DNA from 3 places in the Mesorhizobium sp. WSM4841 genome. Region 1 is predicted to be linked to each of the others. Evidence: predicted binding sites of a transcription regulator. Region 1 holds the regulator's gene; each other region holds the start of a gene.
The links. The regulator PhoB, encoded in region 1, activates phosphate uptake and scavenging genes when phosphate is short. The targets are predictions, from matches to a motif close to TGTCATNNANCTGTCAT.

Region 1 (10,669 bases):
TGACGGCATCGGCGGATCGTTGGAAATCCTCCTGACGTGCCTTCTCGGCGCCACGGGAGTCTTGATACCGGGAGCCGTCGCCCTTTTCGGCGTTTCGGGCGCCACAGGAAAGACATCGGTCTGCAGCAGCTGCTGCTGTTCGGCTTGCGCCTGCTGCGGCGGCCTGTCCCAGAACCGCCGGACATCGAGCGGCCTTGGAATGACGACGGTGCCGTCGTAGCTGCGCGAACAGCCGCTCCCCAACAGCAGCATCGGGCACAGGAAAAAAGGCAGGATCCGTCCCAACATCGGCAACACCCTTGCGGGATTTATAACGCGGCTTCGGCTCTGCCGACAACCGTCGGAATACACCGCGGGCAAGGCTAGCGCATGACCCGGAGAATCGGAATCGATTTCGCTGGGGATCATGCGCAAAATCAAAGTGCCGCAATGTCCCTAGACTAGCGCGACCGGAGGCGGGCATGGACGATTGCCTGCCCAAGCCCATCAGCCCCAGGGCCTTGCTCGAAAAGGTCGAGCGCTGGCTCGGCGCGGACGGAGAAATCCAGCGCAACGCGGGATTGGCATCCCCGTCAGGCCGTAGAGTTCAGCCGCGATTCGGCGACGCGTTGCGAGCAAGACTATGGTGCGATCGCACCATACCAAAGCGTGCGTCCGGTTGGGACAATAAGCGCATTCGAGTTCCGCCCCTCCGGTTACGGGCGGGAGCAGCGACCGCCGGCAAGAAGCAGGGTCAGATTTACCCCAACGGACCTGTTTCGGCGATGGCGCGGCCATGACCTCCTTGGCCGCATGCAACGCGCTCCCGCCCGGATTTTCTTTTTCGGCGCCAATTGTTCGCCTGTCGAGGGCAAATGTCGGCCGGAAATCGTGCAAGCTGCTGATTCCAGCGGCAAACCACGGCTGTGCCGGCGAGACCCGCGGCGCTTCCTTTTCGACACGGCAGTGCCGCGTTACCGGGCTGACATCAAACTGTCATGTGACTGTAATAATCGGAGGCTATTGGCCTCAGCGGGCGCCGAAGGAATGGCGCCGAGAGACTATTTTCCGAACAGGAGCAGGCCACATGAAGAAATTCCTCCTTACGGCGTCGGCCGCGGCGCTTGCGCTCGCCGCGTCGGCTGGTTATGCCGCCGCGCGCGACCAGATTCAAATCGTCGGTTCGTCCACAGTGTTCCCCTTCACGACGGCTGTCGCTGAAAAGCTCGGCCAGAGCGGAAAGATCAAGACCCCGGTCGTCGAGTCGACTGGCACCGGCGGCGGCATGAAGCTGTTTTGCCAGGGCGTCGGCGAAAATACCGCTGACTTCACCAATGCCTCGCGCGCCATCAAGGACAGCGAACTTAAGACCTGCAAGGCAAACGGCGTGACGCCGGTCGAGATCAAGGTCGGCTTCGACGGCATCGTACTCGCGAACTCGAAGGCAGGGGCTGTCGTCGATCTGACCAAGGAACAGGTTTTCAAGGCGCTCGCCAAGAACGTCGCTGTTGACGGCAAGGTCGTCCCCAACCCCTACAAGAACTGGTCGGATGTCGATGCGTCGCTTCCCGCGACAAAGATCGAGGTGCTTGGCCCGCCGCCGACATCTGGCACGCGCGATGCGTTCGTCGAGCTCGTCATGGACGCGGCCTGCCAGGAAGAAGTGAAGGCGGCTAATGAAAAGGGCTGCGGCGAGATCCGCGAAGACGGCGCTTTTGTCGAGGCCGGCGAAAACGACAATCTGATCGTCCAGAAGCTGGAAGCCAACCCCAATGCCTTCGGCATCTTTGGCTTCTCGTTCCTTGACCAGAACGCCGACAAGCTGCAGGGCCACAAGGTCGACGGCGTCGAGCCGACCTTCGAGAACATTGCATCCGGCGATTATGGCGTTTCCCGCTCGCTCTATGTCTATGCCAAGAAAGAGCATGTCGGCGTCATCCCCGGCATGCAGGAGTTCATCGCCGAGTACACCTCGGAGGCTGCATGGGGTCCTGATGGTTATCTGGCCGACAAGGGCCTGATCCCGCTGCCGGACGCCGAGCGCGCCAAGTGGGCCGAAAACGCCAAGGCCCTGAAAGGCATGGGCTCCTGATGTTTCGGGGTCAGGGCGCATATCCGCTCTGACCCCTCATGCTCTAAAAGCCCAAAGCGCGGGACCAAGGTCCCGTGCTTTGAGCCGGTGAATGACCGGCGGTCGAGGGGACGTCCTGAATGGTCGGTTATCTCGTTATTCTACTGTTAGGTCTGGCCGCTGCGGCCTATTGGATCGGCCGGACACGCGCAATTGCCAGTGTCAACGGCGACGTCGCGCGATTGCATTCGCTGCCTGGCCAACATGGCATGTTTCTGGCGCTTTTTGCTGCCGGTCCCGCGCTGCTTGCGATCGTGTTGTGGTCGCTGGTGACGCCGGGAATTGAATCGTCGATCATTGCCGACCGCTTCTCCTCCGAGTTGTCGGGAATGGGCGTTCCGCAGGTCGAAGCTTTCATCCGCGACGCTCGCGCGATGGCCTTTGGCGGGCTTGTCGGCTTCGCCGATCCGACGAAAGAGGCAGCCGCGGCCGTCTACAAATCGATCCATACGACCAGCACCTGGATCATCTGGGCCGTCGCGTTCGTGCTTTCCGCGTCCGGATTTTACTGGGCCTATTCGCGCATCGCCCAAGCCTACCGGGCGCGCCACGTGGTCGAGCGCGTTCTTCGCGCATTCTTGATCGCCTGTTCGGTGGTCGCAATCCTGACGACGATCGGTATCGTCCTGTCGCTTATCTTCGAATCCCTGCGGTTCTTCCAACAGGTGCCGTTCTATAAGTTCCTGTTCGGCACGCACTGGTCGCCGCAGAGCGCCTTCACTGGTGCGGGGACGGAAGCCGGGGCGGTCAACCAGGACATTTTTGGCGCGGTGCCGCTCTTTGCCGGCACGTTGCTCATCACCTTCATCGCTATGCTGGTGGCCGCACCTATCGGGCTGATGGCTGCGATCTACCTTTCGGATTACGCCTCCAAAAGCGTCCGCGCGGTGGCAAAGCCGGTACTGGAAATCCTCGCCGGCATTCCGACCGTCGTCTACGGCTTCTTCGCCGCGCTGACGGTTGCGCCCTACTTCCGCGGTATGGGCGAAAGCCTGGGCCTCAGCGTCGCGTCCGAATCCGCGCTCGCGGCAGGCGTGGTCATGGGTATCATGATCATTCCCTTCGTTTCCTCGCTTTCCGATGATGTGATCAATGCCGTTCCACAATCCCTGCGAGACGGTTCCGCCGGCCTCGGCGCGACCAAGTCGGAAACCATCCGCAAGGTGGTCCTTCCCGCTGCCCTTCCGGGCATCGTTTCGGCGATGCTGCTCGCCGTCAGCCGCGCAATTGGTGAAACAATGATTGTGGTTATGGCGGCGGGCCTGGCGGCAAACCTCACGGCCAACCCGCTCGAAGCGGTCACCACCGTGACGGTGCAGATCGTGACGCTGCTTGTAGGCGATCAGGAGTTCGACAGCGCCAAGACGCTTGCAGCCTTCGCACTCGGCCTGGTGCTGTTCTGCATCACGCTTACCCTCAACATCGTCGCTTTGCGCGTCGTCCAGAAATACCGAGAGCAATATGACTGATGCGATCGCGTCATTCGGCGCCGGCCGGCGGCCGGTCAGCGTTCATACCGACGATGCCGCGAAGGCGCGGCTGAAGGGTCGTTACCGCACTGAAACGTGGTTCAAATGGCTTGGCGCCGCAGCCGTCGCGTTGGCCGGCTTATTTCTTGTGCTGCTCCTGTCGACGATCGTCACGCAGGCGATCCCGGCGCTGCGGCAGAACTATCTGACGCTGCCGATCGATCTTTCGGCGGCCAAGGTCGACCCGGCGAAACTCGACGCCGCCAACTACGACGCCATCGCTCAGGAAGCGCTTACGGCAAAATTTCCTGATGTGACGAGCCGTCAGGACAAGCGCCTGCTGCGCGGACTGATTTCCACCGGCACAGGCGTCTTCCTGCGCAAAGATATTGCGGCTGATCCGGGGATGCTCGGAGGAACGGTGGACTATGCGGTTCCACTTGACGATTTTGCCGACCTTTATCTCAAGGGGTTGCTTGCCGACGTCGGTTCGGACGAAGCGATTTCGACAAGCGTCACCCCTTCGGAAACCAGCGGCGACATCGATCTGACCTTCGGCGACGACGCCATGCTGACGCTGGCGCGTGGCAATGGTGCGACCGAGGGCGAAAACGGTATGCTCACGCTGACGAGCGGCGCGTCGTCGCTGCTGGTCGCGTTCAATGGCGGTACGGTCAAGCTGACCGCGCTGTCGCCTGGGGCCAACGGGACGGCGGTCGCAAAGGGCACGGTGATCGAGGCGCTAGACAGCACGGCGCCCGCCGCGAGCGGCCAAGCATTCCTGCGCGTCATCGACACGCCGGAAGCATCGCGAAAGATTTCCGACAAGATGATCGTCTGGCTCGACACGCTGAAGAGCGCCGGCCTGATCGAAAGCCGGTTCAACTCGATCTTCTTCTTCACCGGCGCAAGCCGCGAGCCGGAACTGGCCGGTGTCTGGGGCGCGGTCGTCGGATCGTTCCTGACCATGATCGTTACGCTCGCCATCGCCTTCCCGATCGGCGTTTCGGCGGCGATCTATCTTGAGGAATTTGCCCCCAAGAACCGGCTGACGACGATCATCGAAGTGAATATCAACAATCTGGCGGCGGTGCCTTCGATCGTCTTCGGCCTGCTTGGACTTGCCGTATTCCTGAATTTCTTCGGCATGCCGCGCTCAGCCCCGGTGGTCGGCGGCATGGTGCTGGCGCTGATGACCCTGCCGATCATCATTATCGCCTCGCGCGCTTCGTTGCGCGCCGTGCCGCCGTCGATCCGCGAGGCGGCGCTCGGCATCGGAGCGTCCAAGGTCCAGACCGTATTCCATCACGTCCTGCCGCTGGCGATGCCGGGTATCATGACCGGCACCATCCTCGGAATGGCGCATGCGCTGGGCGAAACCGCGCCGTTGCTGATGATCGGCATGGTCGCCTTCATCGTCGACATTCCCGGCGGCTTCACCGATCCCGCGACGATCCTGCCGGTGCAGATATTCATGTGGGCGGATTTCCCGGAAGCTGGATTCCAGCAGAAGACTTCGGCGGCGATTTTGATTTTGCTGCTGTTTTTGGTCATCATGAACGCCATCGCGGTGATACTGCGCAGGCGCTTCGAGCGGCGCTGGTAAGGAGTAGAGGATATGAACATCATGACGGAAGCCGGCGTCGAACAGAAACTGAGCAGCGGAACCAATGCCCCTTCGATCAAGATGAAGGGCGAAAAGGTCTCTGTTCATTACGGCGAGAAGCGAGCTCTGTTCGATGTGGATATCGATGTCCGCGAGAACCAGGTGACGGCGTTGATCGGCCCATCGGGCTGTGGCAAGTCAACATTCTTGCGGTGCCTGAACCGAATGAACGACACGATCGATATCGCGCGGGTGAGCGGCAAGATCACGCTCGACGGTGAGGATGTCTACGACCCGAAAATCGATGTCGTCGAGCTGCGAGCTCGCGTCGGCATGGTGTTCCAGAAGCCGAACCCGTTTCCGAAGTCGATCTATGAAAACGTCGCCTACGGTCCGCGCATTCACGGCCTGGCCAGGAGCAAGGCCGAGTTGGACGGCATCGTTGAATCGAGCCTGAAGAAGGCCGGCCTGTTCAACGAGGTCAAGGATCGCCTGCTCGAGTCGGGCACCGGTCTCTCCGGCGGACAGCAGCAGCGCCTGTGCATCGCGCGCGCCATCGCCGTATCGCCGGAAGTGATCCTGATGGACGAGCCCTGTTCGGCGCTCGATCCGATCGCCACCGCCCGCGTCGAGGAACTGATTGACGAACTGCGCCAGAACTACACGATCGTCATCGTCACCCATTCGATGCAGCAGGCAGCGCGCGTGTCGCAACGCACGGCGATGTTCCATCTCGGCTATCTGGTCGAGGAGGGCGCGACCGACAAGATGTTCACCAACCCCGACGACAAGCGCACCCAGGACTACATCACCGGCCGATTCGGCTGAGCGGTCCGGCGGCGAATTTCGAACACGAGGACAGTATCATGGGTGAACACACCGTCGCATCCTTCGACGAGGAACTGGAGCACATCGACAGGCTGATCCGCGATATGGACGAGCTCGCCGCCGCGATGGTCGCAGCCTCGATCCGCGCATTGCTTGCATCAGACAATGCGATGGCGCAGCGCGTCGTCTCGGACGACGCCATCATGGATGCGCGGCAGCGCGAACTCGACGATAGTGCGATCACGCTGATCGCCAAGCGGCAGCCGATGGCGCAAGATCTGCGCGCCGTGGTTGGCGCAATCCGCATGGCCGGCGATCTCGAGCGCATCGGCGACCTGGCCAAGAACATAGCCAAGCGGGTCAGCGCAGTCGGGCAGAGCGCCACGCCGCGTAATCTCTCGCACGGTATCGACGCGATGGCGGATCTCGTTCTTGTGCAGCTCCGCGGCGTGGTCGAGCACTATGTGTCGCGCAACGCCGGCGCGTTGAAAGAACTGCGCGCCGCCGACGAGAAGATCGACGTGAAATACACGGCGGTTTTTCGCGAACTCCTGACCTACATGATGGAGGATCCGCGCAACATCACCGCTTGCACGCATCTTCTGTTCTGCGCCAAGAATCTCGAGCGTATCGGCGATCACGTCACCAACATCGCCGAAAACGCCTACTATGTCGTGACCGGGCAGCAATTGCCGGCGGATCGCCCGAAGCTCGACGAAACGACGATGTCGGCGCCGGCGACATGACGGGGGTGACCGGTCGATGATCGCGCCACGCATTATGGTGGTGGAGGACGAAGAGCCGCTGGGCGTCCTCCTCCGCTACAATCTGGAATCCGAAGGCTATCAGGTCGAGGTGGTGACGCGCGGCGACGAGGCCGAAATCCGGCTGCAGGAAAACGTGCCCGATCTTCTGGTGCTCGACTGGATGGTGCCGGCGGTTTCCGGCATCGAGCTTTGCCGACGCCTTCGGATGCGCCCCGAAACCGAGCGGCTGCCGATCATCATGCTGACCGCACGCGGCGAGGAGAGCGACCGGGTGCGCGGCCTCTCGACAGGGGCCGACGACTACCTGGTCAAGCCGTTCTCGACACCGGAATTCATGGCCAGGATCAAGGCGCTGCTGCGCCGCGCCAAGCCCGAAGTGCTGTCCAGCGTGCTGAAGGTCGGCGACATCATGCTCGATCGCGAATCGCACAGGGTCTATCGCAAGAAGAGCGAGATCCGGCTCGGGCCGACCGAATTCCGGCTGCTCGAATTCATGATGCGGCACCCAGGTCGGGTCTTCTCGCGCAGCCAGTTGCTCGATAATGTCTGGGGCGAGACGATCTACATCGACGAGCGCACGGTGGACGTCCATGTCGGCCGGTTGCGCAAGGCGGTCAACAATGGTCGCATGCCCGATGTCATCCGCACCATCCGCGGTGCGGGCTATGCGATCAGGGAAGACTAGCTGATATTCAGGTGATGCCGGCCTGCGACCGGCGATTTCCTGCGCTTCCGGTACGTACCCAAAAGTACGCTCCGTTCCGGTTCTCGGAACTCGCCCAGTCTGGTCGCTTCGCGCCCGTCTTCGACTCCGGCGCGGCCTGACCTGAATCTCAACACATCCCCAAGTCGCATTCCGCCTTTGTTCCTTGCCTTCGGACTCACGCCACGTCCTTCCTGATCGTGCCGGACTTCCCTTGCGCGCCCGGCGCGAAAATCTCCTGGTCGACGAAGCTCAGCGCTCGCAAGGCGCAGCCTTCGCGGATCAGCGGCAGCTCGTTCGTCTCGGTGTCGAAGGAAATCGAACCCGAATGCTGGCCGCCGGCGGTCTGGGCGATGGCCTCGCGCAGGGCCGGCTCGATCAGGTCGAAGGCGGCAGCGCTGGCGCCGACCATGGCGACCGGCGCCGGATCGATCAGCGCGAACAGGCTGCCAAGCCCGAAGCCGAGCGCTTCGCCGGCCTTGCGGTAGGCTTCGCGCTCCGGTCCGTCCGTCTGGCGCGCCCGGGCCGCCAGTGCCCGCATCTCGGCGTCGCTGACATCGGCGACCGGCTCTGCGTTCTCGCTCAATTGCCTTGCGTTGCGCCAGATGGCGTAGTTGCCGGCATAGGCCTCGACGCAGCCGCGCCGCCCGCAGCGGCAAAGCGCGCCGCCCGGCCGATGAATCATGTGGCCGAATTCGCCGCCCGAGGAATGGGTGCCGGTGAACAGTTCGCCCTTCAGCACCAGCCCCATACCGATGCCGTGCGAGAGCAGGATGGCGATGAAATCGTCGCGGTAGCGATCCGGGTCGCGCCAGCGCAGCGCCACGGCCATCATGTTGCAGTCGTTCTCCATGATGGCCGGGATGCCGAACTCGCGTTCCAGAATGTCGGCGAAGGCGATGTTCGTCTGCGGCGTGATCGGCGACCACAACATGGCGCGCGCATGCGAATCGGTGATGCCCTGGATCGCCAGCGCGATGCGGGCGACGCTTTGGACGTCGAGGTCGGGGTCTTCGATCCGGCGCCGCACGATGGCGACACATTCGTCGATCAGCTCGTCGCGCGACATGGTCAGCGTGTCCAGCCGGCGCTGTTCCTCGGCGACCACCTGTCCGGCATAATCGATGACAGCGACCGACAGGAAATTCAGCGACAACACGACCGCCAATACGGCAGCGGCTTCCGGATTGAGGCTGAGGCCGACCTGCGGTCGGCCGCGTTTCATCGAAACGGTCTCGCTCGCCTTGCTCTCGGTCAGGATGCCTTCCTGGATCAGGTCTGAAGAGATCGCCGATATGGTCGAATGACTGAGGCCGGTGGTTGCGGCGATCTCGGTCCGCGACGGCTGGCCGGCCCGGCGTACCGCAGAAATCACCATCGCCCGGTTACGCCGGCGCAAATCGTCATGACGGATTCCAACCGACATTCTTTTGCTTCCTCCCTATTGCCGCGGCCGCTCATGAATCGGAAGCCGTCGGTAATGTCCGACAAATAGTGGCAGAAGCAGCAGGCCCTGTCATTATTTATTCCGAGTCTCGAAATAAGTCGGCAGGGACATCAAAATCCATCGGAATTGATGTTGACAGCGCTTCGCGGTTGGACCAGTATTTTTTCGAGGCTCGAAAAAATAGGGGGCCTTTGTGCCGGCCTTCGGGCCAGTTGGTCGCGCCGTACGCGGCGCAGGGAGGATATCATGAAGAGATTCGCAGCCGCCATTCTGGCGGGGGTCGCCATGTCGCTGACGCTCGCGTCGGTCGCACAGGCCAAGGACAAGGTCATTGGCGTTTCGTGGTCGAATTTCCAGGAAGAGCGTTGGAAGACCGACGAAGCCGCCATGAAGTCGGCGATCGAGGCCGCCGGCGACAAGTATATTTCCGCCGATGCACAGTCCAATCCCGGCAAGCAGCTGACCGATGTCGAGAGCCTGATCTCGCAGGGCGCCAACGCGCTGATCATCCTTGCGCAGGATGCCTCGGCCATCGGGCCGGCGGTGCAGAAGGCGCTGGACGAAGGCATTCCGGTCGTCGGCTATGACCGGCTGATCGAGAACAAGGACGTGTTCTATCTGACCTTCGACAACCAGGAAGTCGGCCGCATGCAGGCCCGCGAAGTGTTCAAGGTGGCGCCGGAAGGCAATTACGTCTTCATCAAGGGCTCGGGCGCCGATCCGAATGCCGATTTTCTGTTCGCCGGCTCCATGGAAGTGCTCAAGGACGCGATCGACAGCGGCAAGATCAAGAATGTCGGCGAGGCCTATACGGACGGCTGGCTTCCCGCCAACGCTCAGAAGAACATGGAACAGTTCCTGACCGCCAACGACAACAAGGTCGATGCCGTGGTTGCTGCCAATGACGGCACCGCTGGTGGCGTCGTCGCGGCGCTGACGGCGCAAGGCTTGGCCGGATCCGTCCCGGTGTCGGGCCAGGACGGCGACCATGCCGCGCTGAACCGTATCGCGCTCGGCACGCAGACCGTATCAGTATGGAAAGACGCGCGCGAGCTCGGCAAGAACGCTGCCGAGATCGCCTCGCAGCTGGCCGACGGCAAGCAGATGACAGACATTGCGGGCGTCAAGGACTTCGCCACGCCGGGCGGCAATGTCGTCCAGTCGCTGTTCCTGACGCCGATTGCCATCACCAAGGACAATCTCAACGTCGTCATCGACGCCGGCTGGATCAAGAAGGAAGAGGTCTGCGCCGGCGTGGCAGCGGGCACCGTCCCGGTCTGCAACTGATCCGGCCTTCGCAAGAAGCCTGAAACGCCGCGGCTTCACGCCGCGGCGTTTTTTCAGAAAGAATTGTTTTTCCGCTTCTCGCGGCTAACTTCCAAGCTGCTTCCGGCATCCGCGGCAGACGGCAACCCGGTGGGAGGACATCATGACCGACACGACTTCCAACACGCCGGCCGCCGATACAGCTGCCGATCGGGCGCGTGAATCCGAGCTCAGCTCCGTTGGCCGCTTCCTCAAGGCAACCGAGCTCGATATACGCATGCTCGGCATGGTCGGCGCGCTGCTGGTCATCTGGGTTGGAATCCACATCCTGTCGGGCGGGCTCTTCCTTACGCCGCGCAATCTCTGGAACCTGTCGGTGCAGACCTCCTCGGTCGCGATCATGGCGACCGGCATGGTGCTGGTCATCGTGATGCGCAACATCGATCTTTCGGTCGGCTCCGTCGAAGGTGTGA
Region 2 (10,669 bases), on a different contig from region 1:
CGTCGAGAATGTCCTCCAGCATGACACAGTTTGAATGGCCAGAGCCGCAAAGCTGCGCCATGCGTTCGGCATAGGTCTCGAATCCGGCAATGTCGCGCTTGGCAAGATCGTAGAGCCGCGCGACATTGCGCGTCTGCTTCTTCGGCACTTCGAATATCTGCTGGAAGGCGCGCACCTCGTCCTGCGTGACGATGCCGTCGGCCTTGGCCATCTTGGCCGACAGCGCGATCATCGCCACCGAGAAGGCGACGCGCCGGCGCAGATCGGGATCGCCGGAGAAAACCGTACGCACGGCCTCGACGACGTCGGCGACACCCGACGAGGTTGAGGACGAAACGCGGGTGATGAAGTCGCCGAGGCGATCCCAAATCGACATGAGCATCTATTAGGGCTAACCGGCCACCGCTATCAAGCGAAGACAATGCCGCAGGGCCGGCCCAGCCGATTTCGTGGGATGCCTGAAGTAGGTGGCGCTAACCATCGATCATGGAAAACAAGCAGACGGCAGCCGCGACAGCGGCCATATCGCGAGAAAACCGCAGGCCTTGCGACATCTTGCCGTTCGTTGCCGCCCTGGCGGCGAGGTTCGGCTACGTCGTCTCGGGGAAACTGGCGCGGGAAATGCCGGGCAGGCAGGTGGTCTGCCGGGCGCTATCGCCCGCGTCAGCCAGGCACAATTGCTGCAAACCTTGGTTACCATTGCCATTTCGGCCCTTCTGCTGGGCGAAAAAGTGACGGGCGAAACCATACCATTCGCGCTTGCGGTGATGGCCATCGCCGCAAGGCGCGTGTCTTGAACCAGATGCTGGGAAGGCCGGCATCATGCCGGCCTTCCCTCAATCTTCAGTCAGATAAACTACTGCGCCGGCGCAGGAGCAGGCTCTGTCGGAGCCGGCTCGGCCGGCTTCGTGGCATCAGGAGCCGGCTGCATCGGCTGTTCAGCCGCCGGCGGATTGGTGCTCTGCGTGGTGGTGGCATCCCCGCCCGTGCCGCTGTCGCTGCAAGCCGCAACGCCAAGCAGGGCAAGCGCCGAAACCGACGCAAGAATGAGTTTCTTCATGACATCTCTCCTCTAATCACGCCCCCGCTACCGGTGACGATCGAGGGCAGAATGCACCAAGTGCCCTATGAGTTTCATAACGTTGCATTTCCGCGTGTAACATCATCTGCTTTTGCCGTTGCCGGTGAGGCTACTGCGAATTAACACATTGAATCAATAAAATGCCTGGGAGAGCTGCCGTGACTGCCAAATGGGATTTCTGGATCGACCGCGGCGGCACCTTCACCGATGTCATCGGCCGTGACCCGGAAGGCGGGCTGCACCCGCGCAAGCTGCTGTCCGAGAATCCTGAAGCCTATGCCGACGCCGCTATCCACGGCATTCGCGAGCTGCTGGACCTGAAATCCGGCGCTCCGATCCCGTCCGGCCTGATCGGCGACATCAAGATGGGCACCACCGTTGCCACCAACGCGCTTCTGGAGCGCAAGGGCGACCGTGTTCTGCTGCTCATCACCAGGGGATTTCGCGACGCGCTGAGGATCGCCTACCAGGCACGACCCGACATCTTCGCCAAGGAGATCATTCTTCCCGAGCAGCTCTACGAACGCGTCATCGAAGTCGACGAACGCGTGCGCGCCGACGGGAATGTCGAACGGCTGCTCGACATTGCCGCCTGCCGGCCGGCGATCGAACAAGCCAGGGCGGACGGCATCGACGCCGTGGCGATCGTCTTCATCCATGCCTGGAAATATCCCGATCACGAAAAGGCGGTTGCAAAGGTCTGCAGAAAACTAGGGTTTCGCCAAGTCTCGGTCAGCCACGAGGTCTCACCGCTCGTCAAGCTGGTCGGCCGCGGCGACACCACCGTGGTCGACGCCTATTTGTCACCGATTCTGGCAAGGTATGTGCAAAAAGTGGCGGGTGAACTGGGCGTTCTCTCCCCCCTCGAGGGGGAGATGGCCGCGCAGCGGCCAGAGGGGGTCGCCCAAGGCAGCGCGAGGCGTCAAGGAACGTCGAGCACTGCCGCAACGACCCCACCCGGCGGCTTCGCCGGCACCCTCCCCGCAAGGGGGAGGGAATCCCCCCGGCTCATGTTCATGATGTCGTCGGGCGGCCTCACCGCCGCCGACATGTTCCAGGGCAAGGACGCGTTGTTGTCCGGCCCGGCCGGCGGCGTCGTCGGCATGGTCGAGACAGCAAAACTCGCCGGTTTCGACAAGGTCATCGGCTTCGACATGGGCGGCACCTCGACTGACGTTGCCCATTATGACGGCGACTATGAGCGCGCCTTCGACACCGAGGTTGCCGGCGTGCGCATCCGTGCGCCGATGATGCGCATCCACACCGTCGCCGCCGGCGGCGGCTCGATCCTGCATTACGAGGCCGGCCGTTTCCGCGCCGGGCCGGATTCGGCCGGCGCCAATCCCGGCCCGGCCGCCTACCGGCGCGGCGGCCCGCTGGCCGTCACCGACGCCAATGTTATGCTGGGCAAGCTGCAGCCCGACTTCTTCCCGGCCATTTTTGGACCCCGCCAGAATGAACCGCTCGACGTGCAAACCGTGCGCGAGAAATTCGCAGCACTCGCCGCCGAAATCGGCGACGGCCGCTCACCGGAGGCGGTGGCCGAAGGGTTCGTCACCATCGCCGTCGAAAACATGGCCAACGCGATCAAGAAGATTTCCGTGCAGCGCGGCTACGACGTCACCGAATATCTCTTGAATTGTTTTGGCGGCGCCGGCGGCCAGCACGCCTGCCTCGTTGCCGACGCACTCGGCATGGAGGCGGTGCTGATCCATCCCTTCTCCGGCCTGCTGTCGGCCTATGGCATTGGATTGTCCTCGATTTTTTCGTCGCGCCAGCAGGCGCTGCTGAAACCGCTGGCGGAAGTGTCCAGGCCGGCAATCGACGAGCTCATCGCAACGTTGCGCAAAGCCGTCATCGACGAGCTTGCCGCGCAAGGCATTGCCGAGGACGCCGTCGCCTCCAAACCGGTGCTGCAGATCCGCTATGACGGCACCGACACCGCGCTGCCGGTGAATTTCGAGCACGGCTCGACCGCACGCGCCAAGGGCGATTTCGAAATGGCCCACAAGGCGCAGTTCGGCTTCGTCTATGACGACAAGCCGATGATCGTGGAATCGGTCGGCGTCGAAGGCATCGATACCGGCGGCACTGGCCGCGACGAAAGTGATTCAGCCGTTGAGGACATCGCCGCAAGCCCTTCGCAGAGTCGGAAAATCTTCGCCGACGGCACCTGGCGAGACGCCGGCATCTTCCGCCGCGAGGTACTCAAACCGGGGCACAAGGTTGTCGGCCCTGCCCTGGTCATCGAACCGAACCAGACCATCGTCGTCGAGCCGGGCTGGCAGGCCGGGATCACCGCCAAGAACCACGTGCTCTTGCTCCGCATCGAGAAAAAGCGCCGGCAGGCGGCGCTCGGCACCGAGGCCGATCCGGTCATGCTGGAGGTGTTCAACAACCTGTTCATGTCGATCGCCGAACAGATGGGCGTGACGCTGCAGAACACTGCCTATTCCGTCAACATCAAGGAACGGCTGGATTTCTCCTGCGCCGTCTTCGACCGCCATGGCGCGCTGGTCGCCAACGCGCCGCACATGCCGGTGCATCTCGGCTCCATGGACCGTTCAGTGGAAACCATCATCCGGCTGAACTCCGGCGACATCCGCCCCGGCGACGTCTTTGCCCTCAACGCGCCCTACAATGGCGGCACGCATCTGCCTGATATCACGGTGGTGACGCCGGTCTTTTCCCTCCCCCTCGAGGGGAGGGTGGCCGCGAAGCGGCCGGGTGGGGTCACCGCAGACGGCACCGCAAGGGCGTCGAGCGCTGCCGCAGCGACCCCCACCGCCGCCTTCGGCGGCACCTCCCCCTCAAGGGGGGAGGAGATCCTCTTCTACGTTGCCTCACGCGGTCATCATGCCGACATCGGCGGCACCGCGCCCGGTTCAATGACGCCGCTCGCCACCACGGTCGACGAGGAAGGCGTGCTGTTCGACAATTTCCGCATTGTCGATCGCGGCCGGTTCCGCGAGAAGGAACTGGAGACGCTGCTCACCGACCACCCTTATCCCGCGCGCAATCCGCACCAGAACATTGCCGACCTCAAGGCGCAGATTGCCGCCAACGAAAAGGGCGTTGCCGAACTGCGCAAGATGGTCGCGCATTTCGGCCTTGATGTCGTCGAGGCCTACATGGCTCACGTCCAGGACAATGCCGCCGAAAGCGTGCGCCGTGTACTGGAGCGGCTGCCCGACAGTTCCGTATACGAGTATCCGACCGACACCGGCCAAGTCATCAAGGTGAAGATCTCGGTCGACCGGAAAAAGCGTGAGGCGACCGTCGACTTCAGCGGCACCTCGCCGGTCATGAAGAACAATTTTAACGCCCCCGAGCCGGTCGCCCGCGCAGCCGTGCTCTATGCCTTCCGCGTCATGGTCGAGGACATGATCCCGATGAATGCCGGCTGTCTGAGACCAATCAACATCATCATTCCCGAGGGTTGCATGCTGAAGCCGACCTACCCGGCCGCGGTCGTCGCCGGCAATGTCGAAACCTCGCAGCATGTCACCAATGCGCTGTTCGGCGCCATGGGCGCGATGGCCAATGCGCAAGGCACGATGAACAACCTCACCTTCGGCAACAAAAAGTACCAGTATTACGAGACGATCTGCTCCGGCTCGCCGGCAGGCCGGATGAACAACGGTCGCGGCTTTGCCGGCACCTCCGGCGTCCACACCCACATGACCAATTCGCGCCTGACCGACCCGGAAGTGCTGGAACTGCGGTTCCCCGTCCTGCTCGAGGATTTCCACATCCGCGAGGGCTCCGGCGGCAAAGGCAAATGGAGTGCCGGCGACGGCACCGAGCGCACCATCCGTTTCCTCGAAAAGATGGAATGCGCGATCCTGTCCTCACATCGCAACCGCCCGCCGCAAGGCCTGGACGGCGGCGGCGATGGCGAGGTCGGCTCGACCAAGGTCCGCCGCAAGGATGGCCGCATCGAAGTCCTCAAGGCTTGCGACCAGACGCTGCTCGAGGCCGGTGAAGCCGTCATCGTGACGACGCCGACGCCGGGTGGGTTTGGTAAACTGTAGGGTCAACCGAAAGATTGACAGGCCGCGTATGCACCATCAGGGTCATAGTTGGGGGCAAGCCATGTCGAATTCCGAAGAAGACGCTCAGAAAATGCGCTGGCGCGGCCGAGCGACACTCGCTGCTTTCTGTCTTTTGGTTGCTGCATCAGCGATGACTTGGCTTGTCATACCGCACCTGCCTACGGCCTACACATGTCCATTTCGCGATACTCCGGCCCTCCGCTGGCTATGGCCGGGAAATCAGGCGACATACAACCAGATCAGCCAATGGCACGGCACCCTCAATGATCAGTGCAATCTTTTCTCAACACGATCTATGCTGTCTGTATTTTTTGCCACGTTTAGTATCTTTTTTATATAACTTCACTCTCGAAAGCTCAGATCACCATGAAGACAGGACCCGTGATCACCACGCTGGTGATGGCATTCATGATCGTAGGTCTTTTTTCAGGTGGCTTTAACGATCAGGCGACCGGTCGTGGCGCCTGGGCAGCATACCATACGACTGATTCGACCAACGTCCTTCTGGGGAAGACTTTGCCTCGCATGTTCGCCATCTACATTTTTGGTCCGGTCTGGATCACTCACTTGAGGGTTGCGTGGCTCCAGCAGTCTTCGGTGTAAGCTGCGGACGCATGGCTGGAGGTGCCAAATGATATTGCGAGCTACAGCAAGCCGGCTGCTGTCATCCATCTGTCATCGCTGAGCGCTACCCGCTTGCGGCAGAGCAAACGGGGAATCGCCTTGTCATGACGGATCTTTCCGGAGAACTGGTTTTTCGCCGCGGCAAGCAAGTTGGCAAGGCCGTCTACCAGAACCGCCCGCTGTCTAAGGCCGGCCTCTCCGAGCGGCTCTTCGCCTTGCTGTTTTCCGGCCTCGTCTATCCGCAAATCTGGGAAGACCCCGACGTCGACATGGAGGCGATGCAGCTTGGCCAGGGCCACCGCGTCGTCACCATCGCCTCGGGCGGCTGTAACATCCTTGCCTATCTCACCCGGTCACCCGAACGGATCGACGCCGTCGATCTCAACGCCGCCCATATCGCGCTGAACCGCATGAAGCTCGAAGCGGTGCGCCATCTGCCGTCGCAGGGCGACCTGTTCCGTTTCTTCGGCGCTGCCGAGACCCGTCACAATTCGCAAGCCTACGACCGTTTCATCGCGCCGCATCTCGACCCGGTCAGCCGCCATTACTGGGAACATCGCAACTGGCGCCGGCGCCGGCGCATCGCCGTCTTCGACCACAATTTCTACCAGACCGGCCTGCTCGGCCTGTTCATTGCCATGGGCCATCGCACCGCCAAATTCTTCGGCGTCGATCCGGCCGCCATCATGCAAGCCAAAAGCCTCGCCGACCAGCGCCGCTTCTTCGACGAGGAGCTGGCGCCGGTCTTCGAAAAGCCGCTGCTGAAATGGGCAACATCGCGAAAAGCCTCGCTGTTCGGCCTCGGCATTCCGCCGGCCCAGTACGATTCGCTGATCACCTCGGGCGACGGCACCATGGCCAGCGTGCTGAAGGCCCGGCTGGAAAAGCTCGCCTGCGATTTTCCGCTACAGAATAACTATTTCGCCTGGCAGGCTTTTGCCCGCCGCTATCCCAATCCCGGCGAGGCTGCGCTGCCCGCCTATCTTGAAAAGCGCAACTACAATACGATCCGCAACAATGTCGACCGCGTTGCCGTCCACCATACCAATCTGATCGAATTCCTCGCCGGCAAGGATGCCGGTTCGGTCGACCGCTTCGTCCTGCTCGACGCCCAGGACTGGATGACCGACGACCAGCTCAATGCGCTGTGGGCCGAGATCACCCGCACCGCGTCCACCCACGCCCGCGTCATCTTCCGTACCGCGGCCGAACCCAGCCTGCTACCCGGCCGGGTCTCGAATTCGCTGCTCGACCAGTGGAGCTATGCAGACGAGGCGTCGCGCGAATTCTCGGCCCGCGACCGTTCGGCCATCTATGGCGGCTTCCATCTTTATGTGAAGCAGTCCGCATGAGCACGACCGAACTGCCGGCAAGGCACGCCGAACCGCCGGCCAGCCATGCCGAACTGATGGACGGCGTCTATCGCTGGCAGCGCCATTTCTACGACCTGACCCGCAAGTACTATCTGCTCGGCCGCGACCGGCTGATATCAGGGCTCGACGTGCCGGCCGGCGGCACGGTGCTCGAACTCGGCTGCGGCACCGGCCGCAACATCGTCCTTGCCGCCCGCCGCTATCCAGGCGCCCGTTTCTTCGGCCTCGATATTTCGGCCGAAATGCTGGAGACGGCCAGCGCCGCCATGGTCTGCGAAGGCCTGTCCGGCCGTGTCACGCTGGCACGCGGCGACGCCACTGATTTCGACGCAGAAGCGCTATTTTCTGTTGAAAGTTTCGACTGCATTTTTGTCTCGTATTCGCTGTCGATGATCCCCGGTTGGGAGAAGACGGTTTCCGCGGCACTTGCAGCCTTGTCGCCTGGCGGCTCGCTGCACGTCGTCGATTTCGGCCAGCAGGAAGCCCTGCCCCGCTGGTTCCGCACGCTGCTGCGCGGCTGGCTGAGAAAATTCCATGTCGAGCCGCGTGAAGCGTTGCGCGATGTCCTGGAATCGGAATCTGCAACAGTCGGCGCAAGCCTCCGATTCAGAACACTTTATCGCGGCTATGCATGGCTCGCCGTGGTCGGGCAGCGCAGCTAGTCAGGGTGTGTTGAAATTCAGGTCAAGCCGAGCCGGAGTCGAAGACGGGCAACTTCGCGCGTCAGGAGCGGATATTGCCATCCACCTCGCCACGCTCTTCACGAGAACGAACTCTGAATCGGATTAGACTAGACTTGGCGAACGCCGCTTGTGTCTTCCGGCGCGAAAGGCCAACGCTCAGCCGAGTATCCTCTTGACTCGTCCGGGCTTCCCGGTGCGGTCGCGCCATTTGCAAACATCGGCTCTCCAACAGCGACGGGGATTTTTGGCGATCGCAATGCAACTCAACCAGATATTGCGACTTGCCACACGGAGCAGCTGGAAATTTATCCTGCCCTCCTTCTACAAAACGCGAGAGCAAGCCATGATGGGCTAGTCGTATTCATCGCGAGACCGCTATCCCAGGAGAAGCGAAGCGGCCAAATGCGTAACTGGGTGACAAAGTTCTGGCGCTCGCTTTCTGCCGGCGGCCTCGTCGTGGGCACGCTGTTCTTCGCAGCTTCTCTTACGCCGACCCTTGTTCCTCGAACCTATCTGACCCAGGGCGTGCTCTCCGGGGCATGTTTCGCCGCCGGATACGGCATCGGAGTCGCGTGGCGCTGGCTGTGGGCCTATATGGAGCTTCCGGAACCGCGTGAGCGGTTCCTGCTTGCTCTCAAGATCGCCGTCGCGGCCATTTGCGCAGCAATCGCCATCTTGTTTTTATGGTGGGCAGCGGAATGGCAAAATTCAATCCGTCAACTGATGCACCTCGAACCCGTGACGAGCGCGCATCCGCTTGAAGTCTGCGTCATCGCGATCGTCACGTTCCTGATGCTCATCGCGCTGGCCCGGCTCTTCAAACGCATCTCCCGTTTGATTTCAGAAAGGTCGGGCCGCTTCGTCCCCCGCAGGGTTTCGAATGTGATCGGTTTCACTGTCGCGATACTGTTGTTCTGGGCGGTCGCAAATGGCGTGCTCGTCCGCTACGCGCTCTACGTCGCCGATTCGTCCTTCGCAACGTTTGATGCCCTCGTCGAACCGGATCGAGCGCAGCCGACACCTCCGCTCAAGACCGGCAGTGCCGCTTCCCTCGTCAGCTGGAAAGAACTTGGACGGGCAGGACGAGAGTTCATCGCGACGGGACCTACCGCTAGCGAGATAAGCACGTTCACGCAAAAGGATGCGCGCGAACCCATCCGGGTCTATGTGGGGCTTCGGGCGGCCGACACTGCCGAAGAGAGGGCGCAACTTGCCCTTGAGGAATCAAAGCGCGTCGGGGCCTTCGAACGCTCCGTACTGGTCGTCATCACGCCTACCGGAAGTGGCTGGATCGATCCCGCCTCGATGGATACGGTTGAATACCTCCACAATGGCGACGTGGCGAGTGTTGCCCAGCAGTACTCCTATCTGTCGAGCCCGCTATCGTTGCTGGTCGAGCCGGAATACGGCTCGGAAGCAGCAAGGGCTTTGTTTGCCGCAGTCTATGAATACTGGACGACGCTTCCCCACAACAGGCGACCCAAACTCTATCTGCATGGCCTGAGCCTCGGAGCGATGAACTCCGAGAGATCGGTGGAGCTTTTCGAGATCCTTGGTGACCCTGTCCACGGGGCGCTGTGGAGCGGTCCGCCCTTTGAGAGCAGAATTTGGCGCAGCATAACGGAGCATCGCAATGCCGGTACGCCCGCTTGGTTGCCGCGGTTCCGGAACGGTTCGTTCGTCCGCTTCATGAACCAGAATGGCGAGACCGGTCCGGCGGACGCGCCTTGGGGTCCCATGCGCATTGTCTACCTCCAATATGCCAGCGATGCGATTACGTTTTTCGATTATCGCGACTTCTATCGTCGTCCCGAGTGGATGGACGCTCCACGCGGCCCGGACGTCTCGCCGGAACTGCGGTGGTATCCGGTGGTATCGATGCTACAGTTGGCCCTTGACATGGCCGTCGCGACCAATACGCCGATGGGCTATGGTCATGTCTTTGCGCCCGAACACTACGTCGACGCGTGGCTCGCGGTGACTGATCCGCAGGGCTGGTCTGCCGACCAGATCGCGCGATTGAAGCAGTATCTTGCCGCTCGCGGCAGGATGTGATCGCTGCCTGCGACGAGTGCGTTATGCGAGCGGTTTGTTTACGAAAGTCTACACATTTGGCATTCGACTTTGGCTTTCCACACGACATAAGGAGATCCTCATCATGTCGGGCAAACCTAAAAAGGGCCTCGATCGCCGGGATCTAATTGTAGCATCCATTGCCTCGGTAGGCGCGGCGGCCGTCTTCGCGGCCAATGCTGGTTCTGCGAACGCCCAGGCCCGACACCGGGTGCGCCATCAGCAACGATCTATACCGGCGATGTGATCCAGGGGAAAAAAGTCGTCAGCGTGCTCGACGTCAAGGACCTGGAGCCCGGCAAGAAGCATTTTTTGTATTTTCAGGGCGTGCAGATGCCCACCGGACAGCACTGGTATGTGTCTGTGACGGTCGCTAGGGGGACAAAGCCGGGCAAGCGCGCTGTCCTGGTCAGTGGTGTGCATGGTGACGAGATGAGTTCTGTGCATACGGTCCAGACCGTGATGAACCGACTTGATCCGGCGGAGATGTCGGGCACAGTGATGGCGGTCACGGACGTGTCCCGTCCAGCCATGGAAACCATGCAGCGCAGATGGCCCAATTCTGGCAGGGGCATTGACCTGATCGACATGAATAGGGAATGGCCCGGCAACGAGAACGGTGCCAGTGCGGCCAGCCGCCACGCCGGTCTCCTGTTCAACCGGCTCCTTCGGCCGAACGCTGACGTCGCAATCGACTTCCATACCGGGACGACCGGATTCGATGCCTCCGCATTCAATATTGGCGACATGGATGTGCCCGAGATCAAGGCGATGCTGGAA
Region 3 (10,669 bases), on a different contig from region 1:
TGATTGCCGAGCGGCCATTGCAGATGGTCTCCGACAAGCGCGTGCAACGTCTGACGCGAGACGATGCAGCTGAGATGCTCGCCTTGGCATTGGTCACCAAGCCTGGCCCATTCACGCTCGAAGCCTTGAGCCTCGGCGATTTTTGGGGTGTGAAGATCGAGGGCCGACTTGCGGCGATGGCCGGCGAACGCATGAAGCAACCCGGCTATACCGAACTTAGCGGGGTGTGCTCACATCCGGAATTTCGGGGCGGTGGCCTGGGCAAGCTGCTGTCGCTGTTCGTGGCAAACCAGATAGCGGCGCGCGGCGAAGTTCCCTATCTCCACGCCTATGCCAGCAACACCACGGCCATAGGATTATACGAGTCCATTGGCTTCAGGTTGAGAAGCATGATGAACGTGGCCGTGGTTCAGCGCGCCGAATGAGCCCATCAGGCGCATTCCCGCGCATCAGGAAAAGGAAGGATTTCGTATCGACGAAATCCTTCCTTGGCGCTGCTAGCACCTTGCGGCGATTCAGACCGCGATCTTGCCGCCGCCCTGCTTGGTGATGGCGACGACCGATGGCCGCACCGGCATGTCAGGCTTGAAGTCGGGCCAGCGGGTCGACAGGTCCTCATAGTAAGAGGGACGGCCAAAAGGCTCCCAGTCTTCGCCGCCATCGGCCGGATGCTGAACCGCGACGAAGGCGGTCTGGTCGTCGGGCGTGAATAGCGGACCGCACATTTCGGCGCCGATCGGCACGCGGAAGAACAGCTTCGAGGTCGCTCGCGCCTCGCCTTCGGTGTCGACCGCCCACAGGCCATCGGTGCGGCCGGTCGCCTTCGGGCCCTGTCCATCGGTCGAGACCCAGAGCCGGCCGGCCGAATCGATGGCGCAATTGTCCGGCATGCCGAACCAGCCATTGGCGGTGGTTGCGGTCGAGAAGGTGGCGCCGACTTCGGCCACCGAGGGATCGCCGCATTTCAGCAGCACTTCCCACTTGCCCTTGGCAGCAGTGAAATCGCCACCGTCCTCGACGATCTCGATGATGTGGCCGAAGGCGTTTTCGGCGCGCGGGTTGGCGGCATCGACCTGATCCGTCTTGCGCTTCGAATTGTTGGTCAGCATGACGTAGACTTTGCCGGTCGTCGGATTGGGCTGGATATCCTCGGGGCGATCCATCTTGGTGGCGCCGAGCAGGTCGGCAGCGCGGCGCGTCTCGATCAGCACGTCGGCCTGGCTGGCAAAGCCGTTCTCCGCCGTCAGCGGGCCCTGGCCGAAGACGATGGGCAGCCATTCGATCGACCGGTCCTCGGCGAATTTGGCGACGTAGAGCGAGCCGTCGTCGAGAAGATCCATGTTGGCGGCGCGGTCCTCGGCGTTGAACTTGCCGGCGGTGACGAATTTGTAGACATAGTCGAAGCGCTCGTCGTCGCCGAGATAAAAGACGACACGGCCATCCTTGGCGACGATTGATTCAGCGCCCTCATGCTTGAAGCGGCCCATCGCAGTGCGCTTCCTCGGCACCGAGGTCGGGTCGTTGACGTCGACCTCAACGATCCAGCCGAAGCGGTTGGGCTCGTTCGGCTCCTTGCCGATGTCGAAGCGGTCATAATGCGCCGCCCATTCATAGGCGCCTTCGGGAATGCCCAAGCGCTTGTAGTTGGCGGCTTCCGCGTGACCGGCCGGCAGTTCGCCCGAGAAATAGCCGTGGATGTTTTCCTCGGCCATGACGTAGGTGCCCCAGGGCGTGACACCGCCGGCACAATTGTTGGCGGTGCCGAAGACCTTCGTGCCGGTCGGATCGGCACTGGTCTTGACGCGGTCATGTCCGGCGACCGGGCCGGACAGTGCCATCTCGGTGTTGGAGGTGATGCGGCGATTGAGCTTGCCGTCGCGCACCACCTGCCATTTGCCCGACTCCTTGCGGATCTCGACGATGGTGCCGCCGTGTGCTGCCATCTCGACATCGACCTGTTCCTTGCTCAAGGGCGCTATTTCGAGCGCTTTTTTGCCGTCCTTCTCGCCGACTTTCACGATGCCCGGGAACATCAGATGCGAATTGGTGTATTCGTGGTTGACCACCAGCAGGCCATGCTCGGCCGAGCCGTCGATCGGGATATAGCCGACATAGTCGTTGTTGTAGCCAAACTGTCTTTCCTGGGCCTGCGCCGACTGTTTTGTCGGATCGAAGTCCGGCGAATCGGCGAACAGCGGATCGCCCCAACGCAGCAGCACGTCGGCGTCGTAGCCGGCGGCGACATGATGCTTGTCGTCGACGCCGGCCTCGACCTCGTTGAAGCTGAAGGCCGAGCCGCCGGCGGCGCGGGCATCGTCGGCGAGGATCAGCGCGAGCGGGCTGACGGTGACGGCGATGGCGGTTGCCGCGAGCGATCCCTGCAGGAAACCACGGCGCGAGAAACGCGCGGCGATGATCTCGCCCATCGTCTGGTTGTCAGTGGGATTGGCTCCTGGCCCATCGTTTTCCTCAAGCAGACTGGTGCGGAAATGGGCATTTGGGGAAAGATGTCCGGTCGAGCGATGTTCAGTCATGGGGGCTTGCCTCTGGCTTCTTTGGGATGGCTGGAGCGTGTTGCTTGACTGACCGCCTATCGCCAGCAGATCACAGTTTGATGACGTTGCCGGCCAATTCCAGCCCCGATTTCATGTCCATGATCAGCTCCGCTTGACCGCGACCCGAGCTTCGGAAACAACATCTGCGGCAGGCGCGGAAGATCGCATCGAGAGGGACAAAAAAGTGAGTTTCTGGGGACTGGGGCAGCTTGGCATTTCGACGGTGATCTTCCTGCTGGCGGCGACGGCGGCCAAGCAATGGGGAATGGCGCCGAGCCTCGGCAAGATCGTTTTGACCCTGGCGCTCTATTCGGCGGGCAATCTTATCATGCTGAGGCTGATCCGTGAATTCGGCATGTCGGTGTCGTTCAGCCTGTCGGCGGTGATCCAGCTGGTATCGGTGAACGTGGTGGCACTGGTGTTCTTCGGCGAGCGCGTCGATGCCTTGCAGGCGACCGGCATCGCGCTCGCCGTCGCAGCGGTGGCGCTGATCACGCTCGGGCCCTATCTGCAAAAACTGTAACCGCGCATGACCCCGAAAATCGGAATCGATTTCGCTGGGGATCATGCGCCAGTCAAAATGCTACAGCGTACTTTGCGCGTCTAAAAGGACGCTCGGCGCTGTAGGACGATCGGGCCGATGAAGAATACCGCAAGCAAGCTGCTCAACTGGATCGAATTCCCGGTGCTGCTGGCCGGACTGGTCATCGCCGGCGGACTGTGGGGATTCGAGGAGCTGATGGAGGTGGCGCGAGACACCACGCCGCACGCCTTCGACACGGAAATCCTGCTCGCCTTTCGTGAAGCGGGCCAGCCCGACAATCCGATCGGACCGCCATGGCTGGAAGGGGCGATGCGCGACATCACCAGCCTCGGCAGCGCCATCGTGCTCGGGCTGATCACGGCGGCGGTGATTGTCTATCTGCTGCTGATCCACAGGCCGGGACCAGCATTTCTCGTCTTCGTAGCGGTGGCGGGCGGACAGGTCCTGTCAAGCACGCTGAAACTCGGAATCGACCGGCCGCGCCCCGATCTGGTCTCGCATCTCGCCGACGTGGCGTCGCTTTCGTTTCCGAGCGGCCATGCGATGCTGTCGGCGGTGACATATTTGACGCTGGGCAGCATGGCGTCGCGCTTCCTGCCTGGGCGAACGACGAAGATTTACGTGCTGTCGCTGGCGGTGCTGACGGCACTGCTGGTCGGTATCAGCCGCGTCTATCTCGGCGTCCACTGGCCGTCCGACGTGCTGGCTGGCTGGTGCGCCGGCTTCGCCTGGGCGATGCTGTGCTGGCTGGCCGCATGGGCGTTACAGCGCTGGCGCGGGCAGACCGACGGCGCCTGAACCGGCTGGTCAGAACGACGCTGCGTCGGTCAGCGTGCGGTCAAATCAGCGTGTTGGCGAGCTCATGCCCGCAACCTGCCAGCTGGAAAACCGTCGACACTAAGAACGTCGACCACATCAAAAGCCCTGAAAACTCTCAACTGTTAATCCCTTTGAATTTCGATTGCTGAAAATTGAAGACCGCCGTGGCTATTTCCGCCAGACGACGCGAAACGCGCGAGCTCTGCAAGACCCAGGCGGTTTTGGTGTGTGCATGCGTGACATGTGCATCATGATGGTTGAACCATCATAATGATGGTATTACACATGGAAATGCAGACTCAGACGGAGGTTCTTAGCCGATGATCACTGCCGCGCAGATGCGCGCCGCAAGGGCGCTGGCCGGCATCGATCAGAAGATGCTCGCCGAGCGCGCCGGGGTTTCGCTTCCAACCATTCAGCGCATGGAAGCAAGCGACGGCGTGGTCAGGGGCGTGGTCGATACGCTGATGAAGGTCATCCAGGCTCTCGATGAGGCCGGCGTGGAACAGATCGGCGAGAACCAGGCCAGCGAGCGCGGCGGCAGGGGCGTGCGCCTCAAGCCGGTCGTGCCGCAGAAGCCGCCAGGCTGAGCCGATAAAAGTCGCGACGGCGACCGCCGACAGTCCTGCCGACGATCCCGCCGCCTCCTTGGTTTTTATGCGTGCCCCAAACCGCTGTGCGCGGGCGCAACTGAAAAAAGCCCCCCGGGAGAGGTCTAAACCTCCTCCTTATTTGTCAACGATCTCGGGACGGATACCAATGCAAGCACCGCGTCAGCCGGCGGCGCCGGGCGCGCTGGCATCTTCGCGCGGCGCAGCGGCCAGATCGTCACGCACTTTGCGCGCGAGTTTCCTTGTCGAGCGCCTGGGGCTGTCGCCGAACAGATCGGCTGCCGCGGCGAGACAGGTCTTTTTCAGGCTTTTCTCCGAGCGCTTCAACAGCTTGCTCAGAAGCCGCATTTCCTGAGGAGAGCCGAGCGGCCGGTCGTCGGCATCGAGAAGCGTACGCAGGACGAACACATCATGCAGTTCGCCCAGTCTTTCGCCGAGTTCGTCGACCGCCTTGCGCCGGGCCTTGATCGGCGTCGGCCACAGCCTTCCGAGCAGCGACAGATGCATGCCGTGGGTCTTGGCCGCCTTGCGCAGATCATGGAAATCATCGGCCTCACCGCGGGAGCCTGCCTTGTCCAGCGCCTTTCTGGCACGACGCAGAGTGATGCGGGCGCCTTCGGCAAGCACATCGGCGGCCTGTTCGGGCTGGTCGGGCAAGGCCAGCGTATCGATCCGGCTGATACCCTCCTCGCAAGCGGCAATCGCGGCAGCTATCGCTGCGCCGAGGCCGGCTCCACCATGCAATTGGTGCTGGCGCGCGACGAGCGTGTCGCGAACGGCATCGAGACCGCCGCCGGCGCTTTGCTCGGGAAAGCTTGCCGCCAGCCGATCGATGGTTTCAACCAGCGCGGTTGCCTCGCGCGGACCGGCAAGCAGGGCAGCCACCTGTCGGTAACACTGATTCTCGGTCCCGCAAAATGTTTCGTCTCCGGAACGGACCAGGCGCAGCAAGGCGCGCACGTTCTTCAGCCGCTTGCGGCATTTGTGCAGCGCCTGCTCCGGCCTGTCATGCGCCGCGTCCAGATGGACGAGCGCCTTGCCGATCTCCTCGGCGAGGATGCGCCTGACCTCGCCGGTTAACGGCAGGCGCGGATCGATGCGATAGCTCATGCGGCGATCTCCGGAACCCCCTCGATGGCGAGCGACGCGTTGTAGAACCTCTGCTCGCCGGTGACTTCGCGGCCGAGCCAATCTGGCAGCATTTCGTCCTGCACGTCCTCGGGCGTCTCAAGCTCGGCGACCACCAGACCGCTAAGCGTCCCGCCGAAGACATCGACTTCATAGAGATGGCCGCGATGCCTAACATGGTGGCGTGTCTTCTCGATGACACGTCCGATGGCGAAGGCCAGCATCTCTTCCGCCTCCGCCAGCGGGATCGGATACTCGAATTCGTCACGTTCGCGGGCCTTGCTGCCGAATTTGAGCGTCAGCTTTGCCAAGGCGCCGTCGCTGATGCGCACGCGGACCGAGCGGTCGGGTGCGGCGGCGAGATAGAACTGGCGAATGCGGATGTCCGCCTCGACCAGATCCCGCCACTGCGCGCCGGAGACCAGGAACTTGCGCTCGATTTCCTTGACCATGGCTTCGCACTAAAGCGCGTGCGGCTGGAGATGGCAAGATGGAGATAGGCGGGGTTGACTTTAATCATTCGATTGATTAAATACTTGATATGAGCAAGCCGACAAACGCCAAAATTCCGCGTCGCGAGGTATCGCCCGCCGACATGACGCGCGCAGCACTTGTCCAGGCAGCGCTGACGCTGTTCGGACGGCAGGGTTTCGACGGCACCTCGACGCGCGAGATCGCGGCTGAGGCCAAGGCCAATATCGGCTCGATCGCCTATCATTTCGGCGGCAAGGAAGGACTTCGCGCGGCAGCGGCCGACTATATCGTCGACACCATCCAGGCCATTGCCGGCCAGGCGATCGGCGATCTGCAGGCGCCAAACGACCCTGAAGCGGCGCGGGCACAACTCTTCACCGCATTGGAGCGGATGGTGGCCTTCATCGTGGCCAGGCCGGAGGCCGGTGAAATCGTGCAGTTCGTCCTGCGCGAACTTTCGCATCCTACGGCGGCACTCGACCGCATCTATGACGGCGTGTTCGAGCCGACGCATCGTAGGCTCTGCCTGATCTGGGAGCAGGCAACTGGCGAGCCGGCCGAAAGCGAGGCTACCCGACTCACCGTGTTCACGCTGATCGGCCAGGTCGTCTATTTTCGCATCGGCCGCGAAGCGGTGATGCGCCGCATGGGCTGGCGAGGGATCGGCGATGCCGAGGCCACCAAGATTGCGGCGGCGGTGACGGATAATCTTGGGGCGATATTGGCCGCCCGGAAGGATCGTAGGTCATGAGTTTCCTCTGCTCTTTGCCGCTCGCCGCCCTGCTTTTCAGTGCCTGCGCACCGGCGCCGCCGCTCGCCGTCGGCTATGTCGAAGGCGACTATGTGCTGCTCGCGCCGATCGAGGTGGCGCAGGTAGAGACGATTTCGGTAAGGCGCGGCGACAGCGTCGCGCCGGGTACGCCTGTGGTGACGCTGGAAAGCGCCGACGCAAAAATAGCCGTCGCACAGGCCGAGGCGGCTCTTGCCCAGGCCCAGGCGCAACTTGCCGACCTGCAGGTCGGCAAACGGCCGGAAGAGATTGAGGTGCTCAAGGCGCAGGTTGACATGGCCAAGGCGCAGGCCGCCGACGCCAAACGCAGATACACCCGCGCCAGTGATCTGTTCAAACGCGGCACCGGCACCCAGGCCGATTTTGACACCGCCTCGGCGACGCTGGAGACAGCCAACGCGCAGCTCGGCCAGGCGGAAGCCAATCTCGCTGTCGGCGGCCTGCCGGCACGGCCCGAGACGATCAAGGCCGCCGACAATAAGGTCAGGCAGGCGCAATCGGCGCTGGAGCAAGCGCGCTGGCGGCTGTCGAAGCGTGTGCTTGCGGCGCCGTCGCCGGGCCGTGTCAACGACGTGATCCGCAATCCGGGCGATACCGCCGGTCCGACCGCGCCTGTCATTTCGATGCTGCCGGACGGCGCCGTGAAGCTCAGCGTCTATGTTCCGGAAAACGCGTTCTCGTCGATAAAGGTCGGAACGCTGCTTAACGTCCATTGCGACGGCTGCGGGCCTGACGTGAAGGCGCGCGTCAGCTACGTGTCGCCGGACCCGGAATTCACGCCGCCGGTGATCTACTCGCTCGAGACCCGGCAGAAGCTGGTCTATCTGGTCGAGGCGCGGCCGGAGGGCGATGCCGGCGCGCTGCAACCGGGGCAGATCGTCGATGTCGATCTGGCGGATATCGGCAAATGAACGCCATCGATGTCCATGGCCTGGTCAAGCGTTTTGGTGACAAGACCGTCGTCGACCATGTGACGATGACGGTGGCCGAGGGCGAGATCGTCGGCTTCCTCGGCCCGAACGGCTCGGGCAAGACGACGACCATCCGCATCATGTGCGGCCTGCTGACGCCGGACGAGGGCGAAGGCACGGTGCTCGGCTTCGACATCCGCACCGACAGTCTGAGGATCAAGCGCGAAGTCGGCTACATGACGCAGAAATTCTCGTTCTATGAGGATCTGACCATAGCCGAGAATCTCGAATTCGTGGCGCGGCTTTATGGGTTGAAGCCGCTTAACGAGCATGTCGGCAGGACGCTGGAGGATCTTGGCCTCACCTCGCGCAAGGACCAGCTGGCCGGTACGCTGTCCGGTGGCTGGAAGCAGCGGCTGGCACTGGCCGCCTGCATCATGCATCAGCCGAAATTGCTGCTGCTCGACGAGCCGACGGCGGGGGTCGATCCGAAAGCCAGGCGTGAATTCTGGGACGAGATCCATCGCCTGGCCAGCGGCGGGCTGACCGTGCTGGTCTCCACCCACTACATGGACGAGGCCGAGCGCTGCCACCGCATCGGCTACATCTCGTACGGCAAGATGCTGGCCACCGGCACGGTCGACGAGGTGGTCAGGAATGCCGGGCTGACGACCTTTGTGGTGCAAGGCCCGCAGCTTGACCAGGTTGCTGCCGCACTCAGCGGCCGCCCCGGCGTCGACCAGGTGGCGCCGTTCGGCGCGACGCTGCATGTCGTCGGCTCCGACAAGAAAGCGCTTCAGGCAGCACTCGCCGACGTCGAGAAGGAGCACAGGGGCGTGACGGTGACGCCGGGCGAGACCAGCCTGGAGGATGTGTTCATCCAGTTCATGTCCGGTTCGAAGGACAATATGGGATGAGAAACCGGATAGACAGCGTCTTTTCCTTCGCCAGGCTCGGCGCGCTGCTGATCAAGGAGTTCATCCAGATGCGGCGCGACCGCATCACCTTCGCCATGATGCTGGGCGTGCCGCTGATGCAGCTGGTGCTGTTCGGCTATGCCATCAACAACGATCCGAAGAGCCTGCCGGCAGCCCTGGTGGCGATGAGCAGCGATCCTTACACGCGGGCCATGGTTTCGGCGCTGCAAACCACCGGCTATTACAGGTTCGACCGTGTCGTGCAAAGTGCCGCCGAGGCGGAATTCCTGATGGCGCGCGGCGATGTCGCCTTCGTTGTCACCATCCCCGCGGATTTTGCCCGGCGGGTCGAGCGCGGCGACCAGCCGCAGATCCTGATCGAGGCTGACGCGACAGACCCAGCCGTCGCCAGCGGCGCCATCTCGACGCTCGGCACTGTCGCCAACCAGGCGCTGCTCCGGGCACGCGGCATGCAGGAGACGGCCGCCGAAGCTGCCCGGGGCCAGCTCGAAGTGGTGGTGCACCGGCGCTACAATCCGGAAGGCATCTCGCAATACAACATCGTGCCCGGCCTGCTCGGCGTCATCCTGCAGATGACGATGGTAATGATGACCTCGATCGCGCTAACGCGCGAGACCGAGCGCGGCACGATGGAAAACCTTCTGGCGATGCCGTCCAGTCCACTCGAGATCATGCTGGGCAAGGTGCTGCCCTATCTGGTGGTCGGCGCGGTACAAGTGGTGGTGGTGCTCGCGGCGGCGAAACTGCTGTTTGCCATTCCGTTCACCGGGTCGATGCCGCTGCTGCTGACGGCGGTCCTGATCTTCGTGCTGGCGCTGGTGCTGCTCGGCTATACCATTTCGACGATGGCGCGCACGCAGATGCAGGCGCTGCAGCTCACCTTCTTCTTCTTCCTGCCGTCGATCATGCTGTCCGGTTTCATGTTCCCCTATCGCGGCATGCCAGGCTGGGCCCAGACTTTCGGCGAAATCCTGCCGTTGACGCATTTCCTGCGCATCATCCGCGCGGTGATGCTGAAGGGTGCCGAACTGCCGGCGGTCGCGACGGAAATCGGCTGGCTCGTCATGTTCGTAGCGCTGTTTGCCGGCGTCGCACTGGTGCGGTTCCGCCGAACGCTGGACTAGGATCAAAACTCAGTCAGGCCGGCTGCCGTCAATAGCCGACGCGTGGGACCATGCCGTTTGAAGTGGTCGGCGGAGCCGAGCACGCAACATGAGCGGACGTTGCCGGCCCCTGTCTAGCTTCGGCTGCGGTGGGCCTTTCCTTCATTCGCCAGATACTGGTGAACGAACGCGATCGCCATGCTGCCCTCTCCGACCGCTGACGCAACCCGCTTGACAGGACTCAAGCGTACGTCGCCGCAGGCAAAGACGCCGGGCGCACTGGTTTCGAGCAGATAGGGGTCGCGGTCGTGCGACCAGCCGCCGGCCTTCTTCACATCGTCCCCGGTTAGCACGTATCCGCGGGCATCGCGCACGACGTCGGCCGGCAACCACTCGGTCTCTGCGTTGGCGCCAATGAAAACGAAGAGCCCGCCGCAATCGTGCCGGCTCACCTCATTGCCGGCCTTGTCGAGAGTGTCGATCGCCGTCAGGTGAGTCTCGCCGTGCACAGCCTGGACTTCGGACCGAAGCTGGACTTTTACGTTCGATTTCGCCCTGAGCTGCTCGATAAGGTAGTGAGACATGCTGTCTGCAAGCGCCGGGCCGCGCACGAGCAGTGTCACGCTGCGCGCATGGCCCGAAAAATGCAGCGCTGCCTGGCCGGCCGAGTTGCCGGCGCCGATCAGGAAGACGTCCAGTCCATGTGTGGTGCTTGCCTCGCTCCGCGCGGCTCCATAATAGACGCCCTTGCCAATAAGGCGGTCGAACCCGTCGATGGCGAGACGACGCCATGTCA

Region 2: the regulator PhoB is predicted to act here: its motif matches at 5,799-5,815, upstream of AC0L14_RS14495 (BtaA family protein).
Region 3: the regulator PhoB is predicted to act here: its motif matches at 2,604-2,620, upstream of AC0L14_RS23405 (PhoX family protein).

The regions. Positions count from the first base shown of each region.
Region 1 is NZ_JBVVQC010000009.1:90,350-101,018, reverse strand. It holds gene AC0L14_RS13405 (hypothetical protein) at 1-288, opposite strand, end outside; gene AC0L14_RS13400 (PstS family phosphate ABC transporter substrate-binding protein) at 1,067-2,071, shown strand; gene pstC (phosphate ABC transporter permease subunit PstC) at 2,191-3,579, shown strand; gene pstA (phosphate ABC transporter permease PstA) at 3,572-5,185, shown strand; gene pstB (phosphate ABC transporter ATP-binding protein PstB) at 5,198-6,013, shown strand; gene phoU (phosphate signaling complex protein PhoU) at 6,052-6,759, shown strand; gene phoB (phosphate regulon transcriptional regulator PhoB) at 6,776-7,465, shown strand; gene AC0L14_RS13370 (ROK family protein) at 7,662-8,909, opposite strand; gene xylF (D-xylose ABC transporter substrate-binding protein) at 9,177-10,217, shown strand; gene AC0L14_RS13360 (sugar ABC transporter permease) at 10,360-10,669, shown strand, end outside.
Region 2 is NZ_JBVVQC010000010.1:59,503-70,171, reverse strand. It holds gene AC0L14_RS14520 (TerB family tellurite resistance protein) at 1-376, opposite strand, end outside; gene AC0L14_RS14515 (hypothetical protein) at 468-797, shown strand; gene AC0L14_RS14510 (hypothetical protein) at 857-1,060, opposite strand; gene AC0L14_RS14505 (hydantoinase B/oxoprolinase family protein) at 1,240-5,115, shown strand; gene AC0L14_RS14500 (hypothetical protein) at 5,518-5,739, shown strand; gene AC0L14_RS14495 (BtaA family protein) at 5,865-7,112, shown strand; gene AC0L14_RS14490 (class I SAM-dependent methyltransferase) at 7,109-7,795, shown strand; gene AC0L14_RS14485 (alpha/beta hydrolase) at 8,219-9,871, shown strand; partial or broken gene AC0L14_RS14480 (M14 family metallopeptidase) at 9,975-10,669, shown strand, end outside.
Region 3 is NZ_JBVVQC010000023.1:893-11,561, forward strand. It holds gene AC0L14_RS23400 (GNAT family N-acetyltransferase) at 1-425, shown strand, start outside; gene AC0L14_RS23405 (PhoX family protein) at 516-2,534, opposite strand; gene AC0L14_RS23410 (hypothetical protein) at 2,740-3,078, shown strand; gene AC0L14_RS23415 (phosphatase PAP2 family protein) at 3,196-3,897, shown strand; gene AC0L14_RS23420 (helix-turn-helix domain-containing protein) at 4,239-4,508, shown strand; gene AC0L14_RS23425 (CHAD domain-containing protein) at 4,692-5,639, opposite strand; gene AC0L14_RS23430 (CYTH domain-containing protein) at 5,636-6,109, opposite strand; gene AC0L14_RS23435 (CerR family C-terminal domain-containing protein) at 6,199-6,882, shown strand; gene AC0L14_RS23440 (HlyD family secretion protein) at 6,879-7,832, shown strand; gene AC0L14_RS23445 (ABC transporter ATP-binding protein) at 7,829-8,749, shown strand; gene AC0L14_RS23450 (ABC transporter permease) at 8,758-9,894, shown strand; gene AC0L14_RS23455 (NAD(P)/FAD-dependent oxidoreductase) at 10,008-10,669, opposite strand, start outside.